DNA from 4 places in the Pseudarthrobacter sp. J1738 genome. Region 4 is predicted to be linked to each of the others. Evidence: riboswitches for the same ligand, from Rfam matches in the RefSeq annotation. Region 4 holds a riboswitch; each other region holds the start of a gene.
What was found. Region 4 has a riboswitch for S-adenosylmethionine ahead of ACQR35_RS07890 (bifunctional o-acetylhomoserine/o-acetylserine sulfhydrylase). Riboswitches for the same ligand answer to the same signal wherever they lie in the genome.

Region 1: it holds a riboswitch for S-adenosylmethionine, as region 4 does, so the genes downstream of both, ACQR35_RS06260 (hypothetical protein) here and ACQR35_RS07890 (bifunctional o-acetylhomoserine/o-acetylserine sulfhydrylase) in region 4, are expected to answer to the same signal.
Region 2: it holds a riboswitch for S-adenosylmethionine, as region 4 does, so the genes downstream of both, ACQR35_RS05885 (aminotransferase class V-fold PLP-dependent enzyme) here and ACQR35_RS07890 (bifunctional o-acetylhomoserine/o-acetylserine sulfhydrylase) in region 4, are expected to answer to the same signal.
Region 3: it holds a riboswitch for S-adenosylmethionine, as region 4 does, so the genes downstream of both, ACQR35_RS00425 (DUF1737 domain-containing protein) here and ACQR35_RS07890 (bifunctional o-acetylhomoserine/o-acetylserine sulfhydrylase) in region 4, are expected to answer to the same signal.

What each region holds. Positions count from the first base shown of each region.
Region 1 is NZ_JBNPEO010000003.1:75,454-79,658, forward strand. It holds gene ACQR35_RS06250 (LOG family protein) at 1-1,075, shown strand, start outside; gene ACQR35_RS06255 (VIT1/CCC1 transporter family protein) at 1,104-2,234, opposite strand; gene ACQR35_RS06260 (hypothetical protein) at 2,347-2,721, opposite strand; SAM riboswitch class IV at 2,734-2,843, opposite strand; gene ACQR35_RS06265 (sodium:solute symporter) at 2,936-4,205, opposite strand, start outside.
Region 2 is NZ_JBNPEO010000002.1:485,408-489,612, reverse strand. It holds gene ACQR35_RS05895 (Nramp family divalent metal transporter) at 1-265, opposite strand, end outside; gene ACQR35_RS05890 (class I SAM-dependent methyltransferase) at 396-1,151, opposite strand; gene ACQR35_RS05885 (aminotransferase class V-fold PLP-dependent enzyme) at 1,201-2,601, opposite strand; SAM riboswitch class IV at 2,633-2,747, opposite strand; gene hisN (histidinol-phosphatase) at 2,862-3,680, opposite strand; gene rsgA (ribosome small subunit-dependent GTPase A) at 3,746-4,205, opposite strand, start outside.
Region 3 is NZ_JBNPEO010000001.1:85,967-90,171, reverse strand. It holds gene ACQR35_RS00435 (class I SAM-dependent methyltransferase) at 1-295, opposite strand, end outside; gene ACQR35_RS00430 (long-chain-fatty-acid--CoA ligase) at 451-2,022, shown strand; SAM riboswitch class IV at 2,101-2,214, shown strand; partial or broken gene ACQR35_RS00425 (DUF1737 domain-containing protein) at 2,229-2,456, shown strand; gene ACQR35_RS00420 (rhodanese-like domain-containing protein) at 2,456-2,863, shown strand; gene ACQR35_RS00415 (O-succinylhomoserine sulfhydrylase) at 2,867-4,072, shown strand; gene ACQR35_RS00410 (hypothetical protein) at 4,139-4,205, shown strand, end outside.
Region 4 is NZ_JBNPEO010000004.1:26,016-30,220, forward strand. It holds gene ACQR35_RS07875 (histidine phosphatase family protein) at 1-476, opposite strand, end outside; gene ACQR35_RS07880 (CPBP family intramembrane glutamic endopeptidase) at 571-1,329, shown strand; gene ACQR35_RS07885 (VOC family protein) at 1,382-2,020, opposite strand; SAM riboswitch class IV at 2,173-2,289, shown strand; gene ACQR35_RS07890 (bifunctional o-acetylhomoserine/o-acetylserine sulfhydrylase) at 2,341-3,657, shown strand; gene metX (homoserine O-acetyltransferase MetX) at 3,680-4,205, shown strand, end outside.

The DNA of each region.
Region 1 (4,205 bases), on a different contig from region 4:
GGCCCACTTTGACCAGCTAGTGGCGGCTGGGGCTAGGTCCATGCATGGTTGGCACGTGCAGTCCCTAGACCTGCAAGAACGATCGGCTGAGCTGAAACGGTTGAACCCGCAGGGGGCCATTTTCTTAGGCTGCAGTTTTGCCACGGGGATGGATGAGTCATTGCGTTCACGGGGAGCACTGCTGTTTCCCAAACTCGGCGGGATCGACTTTGACCCATACCGCGGCACGCTCTACACAGCGGGGGAGTTGTACAACGGAGTCAGTGAACACCCTTACGAGGAAACCCTGGACGCCCGGGTGTACCAGTGGAGTCTGCGAGTGGGGCAGAGGCGGAGTTTGGATGCCACCTTGGCAGCAGCCTTGCACGATCACGCCATTGGTGATGCGCTCGAGGAATTCGTTGAAACCAAGACTCGCCGTGGGGTGGTCGGTGTGATGGGCGGTCATAGCGCGCAACGCGGGAGCGATGACTACGCACAAGCTGCGGAATTGGGCCGGTCACTGGCTCAAGAGGGCTTTTTGGTGGCTACCGGTGGTGGGCCGGGCGCCATGGAAGCGGCGAACCTCGGAGCGTTGATGAGTGCGGGGCCAGACGCTGACCTTCAGGCGGCTTTGAAGTCCTTGGCGCAGGTCCCGAGCTTTCGTCCTTCAATTTCTGCCTGGGCGCGAGCTGCACAAAACGTGGTGAACTCAGTGCCAAGCCCCGTAGCAAGCCTCGGAATTCCCACCTGGTTCTACGGTCATGAGCCGCCGAATCTGTTCGCAAGCGGGATTGCCAAGTACTTCGCCAACTCGATCCGCGAAGCAATCCTCCTCGAGTTGTGCACCGGGGGCATTGTGTTTCTGCCTGGTGCTGCCGGCACGGTTCAAGAGGTTTTCCAGGATGCTTGCGAGAACTATTACGGCACCCCAGAGACCGTCAGGCCCATGGTTTTAGTGGGCCGGACGTATTGGCAAAACAAGGTCCCGGTGTGGCAGCTGCTGAGTTCTCTGGCTGCGGGAAAGCCGATGGAGCGGCACGTCCACTTGGTGGATACTGTGGCAGACGCCGTCGAACTTTTACGCTCCAAATAACCCAACGGAAAGGGAGAGTGAAAGTCTCCTAGCCGATCGTGGCACCAAACAGTAGACCTAAACCGTACGTGGCCCCGGCAGCACCGAGGCCAATCGCCAGTTGGCGCAGTGCCCGGCTGAGTGGGGAGGTACCGGAGAGCAAACCAACGACGGCGCCAGTCACCAACAGTGCCAAGCCCACCAGAACGGCGGCGACGATCAGCGCCGGCATTCCGGCCATCCCAAAGATGAACGGCAAAATCGGGATGATGGCACCGGAAGCGAAGAAGCAGAAGCTTGAGGTGGCAGCGCCCCATGCGGTACCCACGGCCTCGTGTTCGTCCTCAGGCTCAGGCAATTCCGGCTGCAAGGACAAGCTGGGATCGCAGTCGCAGCTCAAAATGCCCAAGCGCTCGGCGGCCCGGTGCTCGGCCGCTTCTTGGCTCATTCCGCGGGCCCGGTAAACCAACACTAGTTCGTTCTGATCCACATCCAGCTGGGGTGCTGCATGGAGGGTGATCTGGGTAGGGCGTGATGCTTCGAGCAATTCGCGCTGAGAACGGACTGAAACAAATTCGCCAGCACCCATGGACAAAGCGCCTGCCAGCAGGCCGGCAACACCACTAAAGAGGACAACTTGGCTGCTCACACCCGTCGCGGCCATACCCATCACCAAGGACAAATTGCTGACCAGGCCGTCATTGGCGCCAAATACAGCCGCGCGGAACGTGCCGGAGAGGCGGTTACGGCCGCGGGTTGCCAAACCACGAACTACCTCCTCGTGAATGGCTTCGTCGGCGGCCATGGCCGGGGTAGCAGCCGGGTCTGTGGCGTAGGGGGAGCGGCCCTCGGCGCGCTGGGCCAAAGCCAAAACGAACACGGATCCAAAGTTCCGGGCCAAGAATCCAAGGAGCTGGCTGTTGAGCGAGGCGGCACGCTTCTGCTCAGCATGCTCGCCCAAGAGCTGCTCCCAGTGAGCCTCATGCCGGCCCTCAGCTTCGGCCAAAGCGAGCAAGATTGAGCGCTCTTCGCCTTCGCGGCGCTGGGCCAAATCGCGGTATACGGCCGCTTCGGCGCACTCGTCGGCGAGGTACTGCCGCCAGCGTTTGATGTCTGCAGAAGTAGCTTCAGTAACTGCTTGCTGGTGGGTTCCGGACTGCTCTTCCGGCGTTGAATTCAACTCGGGCTCCTGGGTTCAATGAAAGGTGGCGCCCCGTTGCGCAGCCATCACTGTACCGTTTATTGGCTCGGATTTTGGGCCGGTATTCCTTGCGAAAAAGTTTCGGTAGACCTTAATTTGTGGCTTTCAGAGTGAAGCTCAGAGGTTTCCCACGGCGGTGCCCTATGGCGGCTACACGGACAGTCAGCACAGCGTTCACTTCATCCCAGCCCGGTTGAGCCACAGCATTGTTCAGTGCTCGGGCCAACTCCTTCGGCTCGGCACACCAATACCGTTGAGACCCACTTGAGCGCCAGATGGTGACGGTGCCCAAATTTAGATCCACGGCTGGCAGGACCGGCACCGTGGTGGGCTGGGACGCGGTGTCCGCGGCGTCGTCGTACTTAAGCGATTGCTGAAACTGAACTGGTTCTTGAAACTGAATTGGTTCTTGAAACTGAACTGGTTGCTGCGGGGCTGAATAGCGGTCTGTGGGGGCGGCTGACACGGCCGGATCCTTCCGTTGCTCTTGCCCCGGCCTTCTGGCCGCGGCCGCTTCCTCATCCGAACCACCCGCGAACATGGGGTTGGTCTGTGGTAAGTCGGAGCTTGGCACCACAAGTCTTGAAGCTGCGCACCAGCTTACAACGCACTGCGGCGGTGCCAGAATTTGTGAATCCGGCACCGCCGCAGGAGGTGCTTTTGTTACGTGCTCGGTGCGTCTAAGGAACTGCTACCGGCATCTCTTCTTTCACAACTGCGCCTGATACACGCTTGTCCCATGCGGCGCGAACAGCTGCGTCAGTGGGCTTAGTCAAGAGTGAGAGAACCACATAAACCACCAGCGACGCGCCAAGGCCCCAGTAGATGGGATCGTTGGCGTACACGCCATCCTCGCTGGGGATGATGCCAGCGGAGTAGGCAATCAGCAGTGCCAGAGTGAGGACGGAGCCAACAGCCATTGACCATGCAGCGGCGATTCCGGTACCGCGCTTCCACACCAGACCACCCAGGATTGCCACCAGTAGGCCACCCACCAGGATGTCGTAAGCGATGGTCAAAGCCACCACAACATCCTGCGCGGCCATGGAAATCAGCACGGCAATGATGCCCAAAGCAAGGACCCAATAACGGTTGGCTTTGACGTCGTGCTCCGGGTTTTCGGTGTCATTGGTGTTGACGGTTTTCCCAAACCAGCTGGCAACAAAAGGAACAACATCGGCGCGTGCCACGGTTGCTGCGGCAATGAGCGCACCGGACGCAGTGGACATCATGGCGGCAACAGCGGCAGCCATGACCAGACCACCGATCCCGATTGGCAAAATGTTGGTGGCAACCTCGGCGTAAACAACGTCCTTGCCGAGTGCCTTGACGTCAATATTGGGCAGTGCTACCTTGGCGGCCAAGCCGATCAAAGCGCCGGCCACACCGTAGAGAATGCAGTAGATACCGGCAGTGGCGCCGCCCCAACGGGCAACCGCAGGGGTTTTGGCGGTGAACACACGCTGCCAAATGTCCTGACCGATCAACAAGCCCAAGGTGTAGACCACAAAGTACGTGATGATGGTCTGGACCCCGATGCCGTCCATCTGGAAGAAGCTCGCGTCAACGCGTTCGCGGATGCCGTCTAGGCCGCCGGCCGCGTTGAGTGTGAACGGGAGCATCAGGAAGAAGATGCCCACAGTTTTGATGATGAACTGAACCTGGTCAGCGAGGGTAATGGACCACATACCGCCGATAGTCGAGTACACCAGCACAATGGCACCGCCCACGGCGATGGCCAGCCAACGTTCCCAGCCGAAGAGAACCACAAAAATGGTGGCGTAGGCGCCCGTAGAAGTTGCGCAGAGCATCAGGGTGTAGGCAAGCATCACAATGCCAGAGGTCTGCGTGGCGCGCTGGCCGTAACGCAGGCTGAGCATTTGGGAAACAGTGTAAATTTTGAGGCGCTGAATGGTGGGAGCGAAGAGCAAGCTCAGCAGCAAAACACCG
Region 2 (4,205 bases), on a different contig from region 4:
CGAGCAGTTCGGGTAGCGACTTCCCGGTCACAATTCCAAGTTTCGCTGATTGGTATTGGATCAGCATCGCCATCACATTTGCCGCGACGAGGACCCACACCAGTAGGTAGCCGTACTTTGCGCCAGCAGTGAGGTTAGCCGCCACATTCCCAGGATCTACATACGCGATGGCCGCAACGAATGCCGGGCCCAAAAGGCCCAGGAGGGCACGGCGAGAAACGCGATGCGTCTGTACCGAGATAGTGGTGGGGGATGGCTGACTCATGGTGAATGTTCCTTGTAGTCGCCATCGTCATCGAGGGCGAGCGCACACTAGTTCGATGTTCCTTAATAAAATATTTAGGTACACCGAAACTTTAGCTGGGCAGAGATAAGAAGGCAATGCCCAGTGCCGCTCAGAGCTTGAGTGTTCGCCAAGCGTGGCAGCGGTACGGCAAGTGCACTGAATCTGTGGGCGAGTACCCCAAGTGCTCATATAGATACCAGTGAAGGTTGTGCAGCATTCGCTCACGAGACTTGTCATTGGCAGAGAGATAAAAACTGCGCGATTTCGCCAGCTCGATGATGCCCACGGGCGTCAGCGGATCCGCCCAATGAATGGTGAGAGATTCGAGGGCCGCGAATTCAGATCCGACGGCGGGCCGAAAGTCGGGTTTTAGAACATCACCAGCATGCATAATCCGTGAGAGGCGATGAACCCAGGGGATGGTGGTGTCCAGTTGATTCCACACCAGCCCTAACACCCCACCCGGAGTCAGAATCCGGGCAACCTCTTCGCTCGCAAGGTGCGGGTCAACCCAGTGCCACGCTTGGGCAACAGTGACTACTTGGAATGTCTGGGCGGACAGGCCAGTGGATTCTGCAGTGCCCAGATGGGACGACACCGTGGGCAGGGCCAGCCTCAACTGCACCAGCATGTCATCGGAAGGATCCACGGCGCTGACTTCGAGTCCAAGCTCCACTAAGCGGGCAGTGAATTTACCCGTCCCGGCGCCCAAGTCTGCAGCCCGCCGTGCGCCCTCAGGCACAAGCCACTGAGCAATCTCAAGCGGGTACCCAGGGCGCACCTCGTTGTAGTGTTCGGCACCATCTTCGAAGGCCTTGCCGAGCTCACGGCGACGTTCGTGGTGGATTTTGGGACCGCCAATCACGCGTGGCTATCCTTCCAAGAAGTGGGGCGAGTTTTATACCGCTTCCACTTTAGACCGAGCAGGGTGCTGCACCGGCTGTTCCCGGAGTATTCGGCGCCCAATCGGGGTAGTTGCGGGAATCGTTGGCAGGAACCCAACGACCAGCGTCGATCACGTAGTCCCACCCCAAGCCGCTACTGCGAAGTTCGGTCACAGCCTTGATAAGCCGTTCTGCGTCCTCAAGGCGGGATCCAACGCCGAAGCTGGCCCGCAATGATCCAGCTGGCAGCCCAAGCCGCTTCAACAAGGGGTGAGCGCAGAACTTACCGTCACGAATCCCAATTCCGTGCTCTGCAGATAAGTAAGCGGCCACCAGTCCGGCGTCGTAACCTTCTACCGAAAAGTTCACTACACCAATGGTGTCCAGATGATCCTGAGGGAAGATCTTGTGAACCTTCACCCCGCTAATGGAGCTCAAGCCCTCAACAAGGTGGTCACGGATGGCCGCTTCGTGACCGATCCACTGTGATTCGTCGAGACTGGCCAAAATTTGGGTGGCCCGGGCCAAGGTTGCTGCACCCAAAACGTTGGGCGAGCCAGCTTCATGGCGAGCCGGACCGGTAGTCCACGTCACCGAATCCAGCCGAGCTTCCTTGACGGCACCGCCACCGGCAAGAAGCGGGGTGCCTTCATCGAGCCAGTCGCTGCGTCCCACCAGCACTCCTGCGCCGAACGGTGCATACAGTTTGTGGCCGGAGAACGCGAGATAGTCAACGTCCAGTTCCGAAATATTGATTCGGCGGTGCGGAGCTAATTGAGCAGCATCCACAACAATCCGTGCACCATGCTGGTGAGCGAGTGTGGCTAGTCGCTGTAGCGGCAGAACTTCGCCGGTGACATTTGAAGCGCCCGTGACTGCCAGCAAGGAAATCCCGCCGTTAGCGAGTTCAGCATCCAGGGCCCGGACAGTCGCCTCAATCGTTGACTCCGCCACTACGCTGCGGTGTGGCAACCGTTGCCAAGGGAGCAGATTGGCGTGGTGCTCAATATCCAAGTAGAGAACTTCGCCGAGTGGACTGCCATGAACGCTTGGTAGGGAGCCGGCTAAGACGTTGAGTGAATCGGTGGTGTTCCGGGTGAAAATCACCGTGTCATCAGGACGGCCGCCCACAAAGTCACGCACAATGTTCCGAGCATTTTCGTACACCGAGGTGCTGATCTGCGAGGCATAGCCAGCGCCTCGGTGGACGCTGGCGTAATAGGGGAGGATCTCATTCAAGTAGGCGGAAACCACGCTCAGCGCCGGAGCGGAAGCTCCGTAGTCCAAGTTGGCGTAGCGGACACCACCACCTTGGATCAGTGGGGCAACAATTTCGGCACCGGTGACTGCAGCAAGCGGGCGAACTGCAGAAACAGCCTGCTGAGCAGAGTATTCGGCAGTGAAGGCGGGGGACAGGCGAGCAAGAGACATGTGTGACCTCATCGGAGAGGAACCCCTGAGGGGTTCGCGCTTGCCAGCAACGGTTCATTGCCAGCCAGGTCGTCACCCGGGGCACCCCACCGCGATAGGAGGGTTGCCGACCAGCAAACCGGGGTTTAGCGCTGGCACTCGTGACCTGCCAAAAACACTAAGGTACCCATCCCGGCGAGCTCAAGCCACCGGGAAATGTTACGTGTTGTGTGAAGCGTATTTTCACGCCCGCTTTGCCTGAGCCGCAGTTCTTCGAGGTGCTAGTTACTCAAGAGGTCGTCCAACTCGGGATTCAAACGGTGCAGAACCTCGGAGTGAAGAATCGAGTTGGTCGCCAAGGCGTTGCCGCCAAAGGGGCCATCAGCGCCATCGAGCGAGGTAAAACGCCCACCGGCCTCAGTAACAATCGGAACCAAAGCGGCCATGTCATAGAGGTTCAATTCCGGCTCGCAGGCAATGTCCACTGCACCTTCGGCGACCATGCAATAGGACCAAAAATCTCCGTAGGCCCGGGTGCGCCATACGTCTTCAGTCAACGCTAGGAACTCGTCGAGATTTCCGCGTTCCTTCCACCCACTCAGGCTCGAGTAAGACATCGAAGCGTCGGAGAGCTCTGTGACATTAGAAACCCGCAAACGAGTTGCGGAAGCCAAGGAACGGCCCATATAGGCGCCCATTCCCTGAGCTGCCCACCAGCGTTTGCCCAGTGCCGGCGCGCTCACCACCCCAACAACCGGCTCACCCTCGTCAACAAGGGCAATCAGTGTTGCCCACACGGGAACACCGCGAATGAAGTTCTTAGTACCGTCGATCGGGTCAATAATCCAGCGTCGTGCCCCATGACCTGAGCTGCCAAACTCTTCACCCAGCACAGCGTCGCGCGGGCGGGAACGGGAGAGTTGGCCGCGAATGGATTCTTCGGCAGCCTTGTCAGCGTCCGTCACGGGCGTCATGTCCGGCTTGGTCTCAACATTGAGGTCCTGCGCTTTGAAGCGGGCCATGGTCTGGGCGTCTACAGAGTCAGCAAGAACGTGGGCCAGGCGTAGGTCATCGTTGTAGCTTTGTGGCGCAAGAGTCATGTTTCCACGCTACCGGTAAATCCGCCCGAGGGTTGGGAGGTGGGAGCTCTGGAGCGAAGTAACGCCTAGTTGACGGTGCCCAATTCCTTGCCCTCGCGGGCTTCTTGGCGGGGGTCTGTACCCAATAGCCGGCGGAAGGACAGTAGGCGCTCAGCACCGGCCGCTCCGGCATGTCCCTCAGCAACCCACGGGTCAAGACCACAATTTACAGCCGAGGTGTTGTGTTTACAGCCACGTTCGCAAGAATCGGTACCCGGCTCGAGGTCAGGGAAAGCGCGGATGATCCGGTCAGGGTCAACCAAAGCCAAACCAAAGGAGCGGATGCCGGGGGTGTCGATAATCCAACTTCCCGCTGGCGAATCAGTAAGCCTGAGTGCCAGGGCCGAACTGGAAGTATGGCGGCCGCGACCAGTAACAGCATTTACCCCGCCGGTGGCTCGTTGGGAACCAGTTAAGGCATTAACCATGGTGGATTTTCCAACACCGGAGTGACCGATCATCACCGTGACTTTGGCGTCCAAAAAG
Region 3 (4,205 bases), on a different contig from region 4:
CCGAGGTGCCTAAACGCCACTCCACCGAGGCACCATTCGGCCGGGAAGTAGCCCGGTCCAGCATGGCAGCCGCCGGATCGATTCCGACGACGGTTCGCCCCGGAGCGCTCAGCGTGACGGTCAGGATTCCCGTCCCGCAGCCGAGGTCCGTAATTCTCTCGGCTTTCAGCTTTGCCGCCAACGACCGGAAGTAGTCGTGATCCGGGCCATCGGGGTTGTCGGCGTCGTAAATCGCTGCCAGCAATTCGTCGTTGTAGTCGTCGTAACCGGCAGGCTTCTGGACTTCTCGAGGCATGTACCCACCCTACCTGCGAGTAGCTATCGCCAAACCAACCGGCCCAAACCCCTTGCGCAGGCTTCACTTCTACTTCTAGTCTTGGCCCACCTGAGCAGAAGTTCCTCGCGGATTATTCTGCTCACCTCTCCCAGGATTGAATGAGGCCGAACAGCATGAACCAAGCAGCACAGCCGGGCAAAGACGCCTTCGGCACCATCTCCGTAGCGGCGATCTTGGCGGAATCTGCCAAGCGTTTCCCTCAAGACACAGCACTCGTCGTAGGGGACGAACACACCAGCTTCAGCGAACTATGGGATCAGACCCGTGCCTACGCCGGAGCGTTGCGGGCGCGCGGAATTGGCCCCGGTAGCCGCGTAGCGGTACTCATCCCTAACGTTGCCGACTTTGCCCGCTGTTACTACGCCATTCTGGCCCTGGGCGGCGTGGTTGTCCCGCTCCATGCCCTCCTTAAAGGCCACGAAATTGAGTACGTCCTCCAAGACAGCGGCGCTGAATTGTTGATCTGTGCCGCCCCGCTCTTGGGCGAAGGCGCCAAGGGTGCCCAAGCTGCCGGCGTCGAACTTTTGACGGTTCTGGTTCCGGAAGGCGGCGCCGAAGCGGCACGGGTCGAAGACGAATCCGCCGCTGCCGAACCCATCCCCAGCTACGTCCCGTGCGCCCCCGAAGACACCGCCACCATCCTGTACACCTCCGGCACCACGGGCAAACCCAAAGGCGCGCTCGGCAGCCACTTTGCCTTGGTAGAACAGGTCAACACCTTATTGACCAGCACCTTCGACGTCCGCCGCGGCGACGTGCTTTTCGGCGGCCTACCGCTCTTCCACACCTTCGGCCAGACCTGTGTGCTCAATGCCGGAATCCGCGCCGGAGCAACCATCGTGCTGCTGCCAAAGTTCACCGGAGCCGCCGCCCTAGAAGCCGTCAACCAGCACAAAATCAACGTCTTCTTCGGCGTCCCCACCATGTACATCGCCCTCCTGGAAGCAGCCAAAGAGAACCCAGAACGCCCCACGGCCTTGCGGTACTGCATCTCCGGCGGCGCCTCACTGCCCCTAGCCGTGATGGACCGATTCCGCGAGGTGTATGACTCCGAAATCTACGAAGGATACGGTCTCACCGAGACCTCCCCCGTGGCCAGCTTCAACCACGTTGGGGTCCCGCCGCGCCCCGGAACCGTGGGAACCGCAGTCTGGGGAGTTGACGTAGAGATCGCCCGCCCGGAAGTCACCGACTCGATCGAGCTACTGCCCACCGGCGAACTCGGTGAACTCGTGGTCCGCGGACACAACCTCTTCAAGGGCTACCTCAACCGCCCCGACGCCACCGCCGAGGCCGTGGTGGACGGCTGGTTCCGCACCGGCGACCTTGGCACCAAAGACGAAGAGGGATACCTGCGGATCCTGGACCGCAAAAAAGAAATGATCATCCGCAACGGCTACAACGTGTACCCGCGCGAAGTTGAAGAAGTGTTCAGCGCCCACCCGGACGTTGTGAGCGTGGCGGTTTACGGTGTGGACCACGAAGTTCACGGCCAAGAAATCGCCGCCGCCGTGGTCCTGACACCGGGCAGCACCATTACAAAAAAAGGCTTACTCGAGTACGGGTCAGAACGCCTTGCCGCGTACAAATACCCGCGCGTGATCAAAGTGATGGACGCGTTCCCCACCGGCCCCAGCGGCAAAATCCTCAAGCGCGAGCTCGTAGCGCAACACCGGCAGGAGTAGACGCCCCAAACCACAGCGTTACGCAACATAACGACGCCGGCGAGGTCCGGCGTCGTTATCGGTGCTATGTTTTTGCTGAGTAATGAGCACCGGTCCCAGGCCCTGACTGACCGGTCGGCAACCCTCCCTTCCGCGGCGGGGTGCCTCAGGTGAATACTCGGCAGGCCGGAACGCGGTCTGCAAGCGCGCAGAAAAGGAGTACCCGGATGTCTGAAATCCTCGCCGAATCCGTACCGGCAACCACCGAGCAAGCCCCCACAGAAAAACTGGCCTACCGTCTGATCACCGGCCCTGACACCCGCGAATTCTGCGAGCGGATCTCCGCGGCCCTTGCCGACGGTTACGAACTGCACGGCAGCCCGTCCGTCACTTTCAACGGCACCTCCGTGATCGCCGCCCAGGCAGTGGTTTTGAAGGAAGCACAGGGCCAGGCATGAGCTACGCTGGCGACCTCACACCCGCCCAGGCGTGGGAAAAACTGCTGGCCGGAGCCGTGCTGGTGGACGTTCGTACCGAGGCGGAATGGGCACACATCGGCATCCCGGAAACCAAGGAAACACCCAACGACGCCCTCTTTATCCAGTGGAACCTCGCCGGTGGCGTGCAGAACCCGGACTTTCTGGATGACTTGCGTGCACAAGCACCAAAGAACGACGACGCCGAACTGATTTTCTTGTGCCGTTCAGGTCAGCGGTCCATCGCCGCAGCCGAGGCAGCTACCGCTGCCGGCTTTAGGTCCTTCAACATACTGGAGGGCTTCGAAGGCGTTCCAGACGCTTATGGGGACCGGATAGTGAACGGCTGGAAGAACAGCGGGCTACCTACCAATTTGGGGCGCTGAATTATGACTTTTAACCCTGACGCCGAATCTTGGAGCCCCACCACCCAGGCGGTGCGTGGAGGTTTGGACCGGACTGGTTTCCAGGAAACTTCCGAGGCGCTGTTCCTGAACTCAGGATTCGTTTACGAGAGCGCGGCCGCAGCTGAGCGGGCGTTCACGGGCGAAGACGAACGCTTTGTGTATTCCCGCTATGGCAATCCCTCCGTGGCCACTTTCCAGGAGCGACTGCGGCTTCTAGAAGGCACCGAGGCATGTTTCGCCACGGCCTCCGGCATGTCTGCTGTGTTCACCGCACTCGGTGCACTGTTGGCCGCCGGGGACCGAGTAGTAGCTTCGCGCTCACTCTTTGGCTCTTGTTTTGTGATCTTGAATGAAATCCTTCCCCGCTGGGGCGTTGAAACAGTATTCGTTGACGGCCCAGATTCGGATCAGTGGAGGGAAGCCCTCTCAGTCCCCACACAAGCAGTCTTTTTTGAATCCCCGTCCAACCCCATGCAAGAAATTGTGGACATTGCCGCGGTTTCACAACTTGCCCACGCGGCGGGGGCCAAAGTTGTGGCGGACAACGTTTTTGCCACGCCTTTACTCCAGCGCTGCGGAGACTTGGGCGCTGACGTCATTGTCTACTCAGGCACCAAGCACATCGACGGTCAAGGACGTGTGATGGGTGGCGCCATTCTGGGCACCAAAGAATTTATTGACGGCCCGGTCAGGAACCTGATGAGGCACACCGGCCCGGCGCTATCCTCCTTCAACGCCTGGGTACTGACCAAGGGGCTGGAGACCATGGATTTGCGGGTCACTCGCTCGTCCTCCACAGCGCTTCGCCTTGCCGAGTGGCTTGAACAGCAGCCGGGTGTGAGCTGGGTGAAGTACCCGCTTTTGAAGTCCCACCCGCAGTACGATCTGGCCGTCAAGCAGATGAAGGCTGGCGGCACGGTGCTGACTTTTGAACTGGCTGAAACTGACGGGCGAACGGCCAAGGAAGCGGCCTTCGCCCTACTGGACGGGCTGCGGATTGTGGATATTTCCAACAACCTGGGCGACTCCAAATCACTCATCACGCATCCGGCCACCACCACTCACCGGGCCATGGGCCCCGAGGGGCGTGCGGCGATTGGATTGAGCGACGGCGTGGTGCGGCTTTCCGTGGGACTCGAAGACCCTGAGGACCTCATCGCCGACTTCGATCGGGCGCTCGCTGCCTAAGGTTCCTTTGTGACGGCCACCTAGCGCGACTTTGGTGTACATTGACTCCACTGTTGAGTGGGGGAAATGATGCGATTCAGGTCCAAAGTTGCGCTGGGATGGTCTGTTGCTGCGATCACTGCCGTGGCGCTTT
Region 4 (4,205 bases):
TGTGTGACAAACAGTGCGTTGGGGGCGTAGTTCTCTTTGGACCAGTGCCGGTACAGGGTTTCCATAAACGAGGAAATGCGGTCGTACACGTCGGAGCCGGATTCTCCTTCGCGGAAGCGGTAGAAGAAGTGTCCGTAGGCGTTGCGAAGTTCTTTTTGGTCTGCAATATCCCCGGCGATCTGGAAATTAGCCCAGTCTTGTTCGCGCAGCCTGGGCTCTTCAATCACTCGCTCCGCCAAAGAACCGAGGTTGAGGGCTTCCAGTGTTTGGTAGGCACGCAAGTAGGGCGAGACGTAAACACAGACTGGCTGCCCATCTAATTGACGCCGGATTTTCTCGCCGGCTTCTTTGGCTTGTTGTACGCCTAGCTCGGTCAGTGGGATGCGGTAATCCGGCACCCTGTTATAGATGGTGGTGTCCACATTGGCCGCCGATTGACCGTGACGGACCATAATGATTTGCTGTGGAGCGCTCATAGTCCCCAAGCATATCCACGTGGACGGGCAACTCAGAGTTGGTTCACAGGAAAGTTGGAGCATCACCATGGGTTATTCACGGCAAGATAGTGAAATGCTTACCCCTGCGCGCAAAAGACTGCGGCTTGAAATCCTGATTGTGCTTGGGCTTTCGTTGGGGCAATCAGCGGTCTATTCGGTAGTGCAGTTGGCTGACAAGATGAGCCAAGGCCCGCTGAGTCAGTCGACGTCTACACTCAATGCCTCGAGGAATAACCGCGAGTTCTTTGACGCTCTATACCAACTTTTGGACATTGGTTTCTCGCTGGTGCCGGTGTTGTTGGTGATCTACTTTTTAGCAGGGGAGGGGCCGGGTGCCTTAGCTCGGCTTGGGCTAAAGCGAGGTTCTCTGGGCTCGCTGGTCAAAGACGTATTGACTGGTCTGGTCTTGGCCGCGGTGTTGGGTGCCGGAACTCTGGCACTGTACGCCGCTGGCCGAGCAGCTGGAATTACGACGGCGATTATCCCCTCCGCCTTGGACGCTCACTGGTGGACGGTGCCGGTTTTGATCCTCTCCGCGGTGCGCCACTCAATTCTCGAAGAAGTTATTGTAGTGGGCTATTTGTTGGCCCGCTGGGAGAAATTGGGCTGGCGGGTTCCGGCAGCCATCATTGTTAGCTCGCTGTTGCGCGGTAGCTACCACCTGTATCAAGGGTTCGGACCGTTTATTGGCAACGTGGTGATGGGTTTGCTCTTCGCGTGGTTGTACTCGCGTCAGCGCAGATTGGTTCCGCTCTTGGTGGCGCACGCGCTCCTGGATATTGCTGCCTTTGTAGGTTTCAGCCTCTTTGGCAAAGCAATCGGCCTAGGCTAACGCGGAACGCTAACTCAGGCCGATCGATTTTATGCTTGCAGAAGTGTGAAGCCTAGATGGTGACAGCTCCGTTGGGAGTGTTGAAGGTGACGGACATAATGCCAGGTGTGCCGTGCGGTGCTACCCACTCAACGGCTACATCTTCTAGAGGCTGTTCTACTGGCTCACCCAACCATTCGGTAACGCGCTCAGCTGAGCCCGCGATAGTCAGTTTGGACATCGCGATTTCGCTGTTGTAGACGTTGGAAGGGTGCAGTTGCGGGTCACCCTCCCACTTGAGCATGTAGGGGACCTGCGGGTCTGCAATCAGACCGAGGATGCCAATCTGGTGCCACATCAATTCGCGGCCGTCAGGGAATTTGCGGTTGCCCGGGACTGCTGCTCTGCCAAGTCGCTGTTCAAAGGGGGAGAGGTCCTCGACTTCCACACACCATCCCATCCAGCCACCGCCGGCAGCGGAACGGGCGCGCACAGCTTGTCCAAACGGGGCTTTGTCCGAAGCGGGGTGGTCTAGGACCTCCACCACTTCAAGATAGGTGTGCCCAGAGAGGGGAATGATCATGTTACGAGTACCGAAGCGGGGATGCACTCCGCCACGGACTGCATCTACACCTAAGGCGGCGGAGATTCGTTCGGTAGTGGCCGTGAGGCCGTCGGTTTCACAAGCGTAAGAGACGTGATCCATGCGCATGCCATTCATCTTGGCACTTTGTGATGGAGGTCTCAGCTAAGGCTCACCTAAGCGTTATGGGATGTCCCTACATTCTGTGTGGTCGCAGTCATCTTCGTCATATTTGTCACACGCACTGGAGACTGCAGCTCGCGGGGCCTACTCTATAAAAAGGTCATGAGTGCCAGCGCTAAACCCCGGTTTGCTGGCCGGCAACCCTCTTCTAGCGGTGGGGTGCCCCGGGTGAAGACCAGGTTTCGCGGCAACGGGTCGCGGAGCAAGCGCGGTCCGTTCGCCTCAGTCTCGGCTAGAGGTCTCGGTCCTTAACCTGAGGAACGAACATGTCGAATTCATGGTCCTTTGAAACCCGTCAGATCCATGTTGGTCAGGAACCAGATGTCGCTACCGGCGCCCGGGCACTGCCGATTTATCAGACAACTTCTTTTGTTTTTCCTAGTGCCGAGAGTGCAGCCAATCGTTTCTCGTTGAGCGAGCTAGCCCCCATCTACACCCGCATTGGTAACCCCACGCAGGATGCGGTTGAGCAGCGAATCGCTAGCTTGGAAGGCGGCATTGGGGCGCTCCTTCTGAGCTCGGGCCAGGCTGCTGCAACTTTGGCAATCCTCAACGTTGCCGAGGCTGGCGATCACATTGTGGCGAGCCCCAGCCTCTACGGCGGAACGTACAATTTGCTGGCGCACACACTCAAAAAGTTCGGTGTGGAGGCCACCTTTGTGAAGGACCCGGACAATCTTGACCAGTGGCGTGCGGCTGTCAAACCGAACACCAAATTATTCTTCGGTGAGGTAGTTTCTAACCCGCGCCAAGATGTACTGGACCTTGAAGGTATCTCCGCTTTGGCACATGAGATCGGCGTTCCGCTGATTGTGGACAACACTCTGGCCACCCCCTACCTGATTCGTCCCATCGAATGGGGAGCAGACGTCGTCGTTCATTCGGCAACCAAATATTTGGGTGGCCACGGCAGCGCAATTGCTGGTGTGATTGTGGATTCGGGAAAGTTTGATTTCGCTGCTTATCCGGACCGTTTCCCTAATTTCAACACCCCAGACCCCAGCTACAACGGGCTGGTTTATGCACGGGATCTTGGCAAGGATGGCGCCCTCGGGGCCAACCTATCCTTCATCCTTAAAGCTCGAGTTCAACTCTTGCGGGACCTCGGCGCAGCAGTGTCACCATTCAACGCATTCCTCATTGCTCAGGGACTTGAAACGCTGAGCTTGCGCGTGGAACGCCACGTGGAGAACGCGGTCAAAACGGCCCAATGGCTTGAGGCTCGCGACGATGTAGTCTCTGTGGCTTACGCCGGTCTCGAGTCCAGCCCGTGGTTTGCCCGCGGTCGCAAATACGGCCCTCGTGGAACAGGTGCAGTGGTCTCGTTCGAATTGCCCGGTGGTGTTGAGGCTGGAAAGCGATTTGTGGACGCTTTAGAACTGCACTCGCATGTTGCCAACATCGGCGACGTCCGCTCCTTGGTGATTCATCCCGCCTCCACCACTCACAGCCAGCTCACACCGGAACAGCAAGCGGTTGCCGGTGTAACACCCGGTCTGGTCCGACTCTCCGTGGGAATCGAGCACATCGATGACATTCTTGCCGACCTCGACGCCGGCTTCCGCGCTGCCAAAGGCAACTAGCCAAGAACGGAGGTTGCCTTCAATGACTCTTATTGCTCCGGCTCCCGAACGTACGGCTCCCTTGCCTCCCCGCGACGGCTTTGTGGCTCGGCACAGTGTTGGTGCGATTGAACTCGAAGCTGGAGGTTACCTTCCTGAGGTCACACTGGCTTACGAAACATGGGGCGCGCTCAACGCTGACGCCTCCAATGCTGTTCTGATCGAGCACGCACTGACCGGGAGCACTCATGTTGCCCGTGGTGAGAGCAACGAATCAGGTTGGTGGGATGACCTGGTTGGTCCAGGGGCGCCGGTGGACACTAACAAGTATTTTGTGGTGGCCATCAACGTCCTGGGTGGTTGTTACGGAACCACTGGGCCGTCATCGGTGGCCGATGATGGTGCTCCTTGGGGTTCTCGGTTCCCCTTTGTCACGCTGCGAGACGCAGCAGTGGTTGAAGCGCGGTTAGCCGATGCCCTCGGGATTCGCCGCTGGCATACAGTCGCTGGTGGGTCTATGGGCGGGGCACGGGCGCTGGAGTGGGCAACAAGTTTCCCGGAGCGCGTGG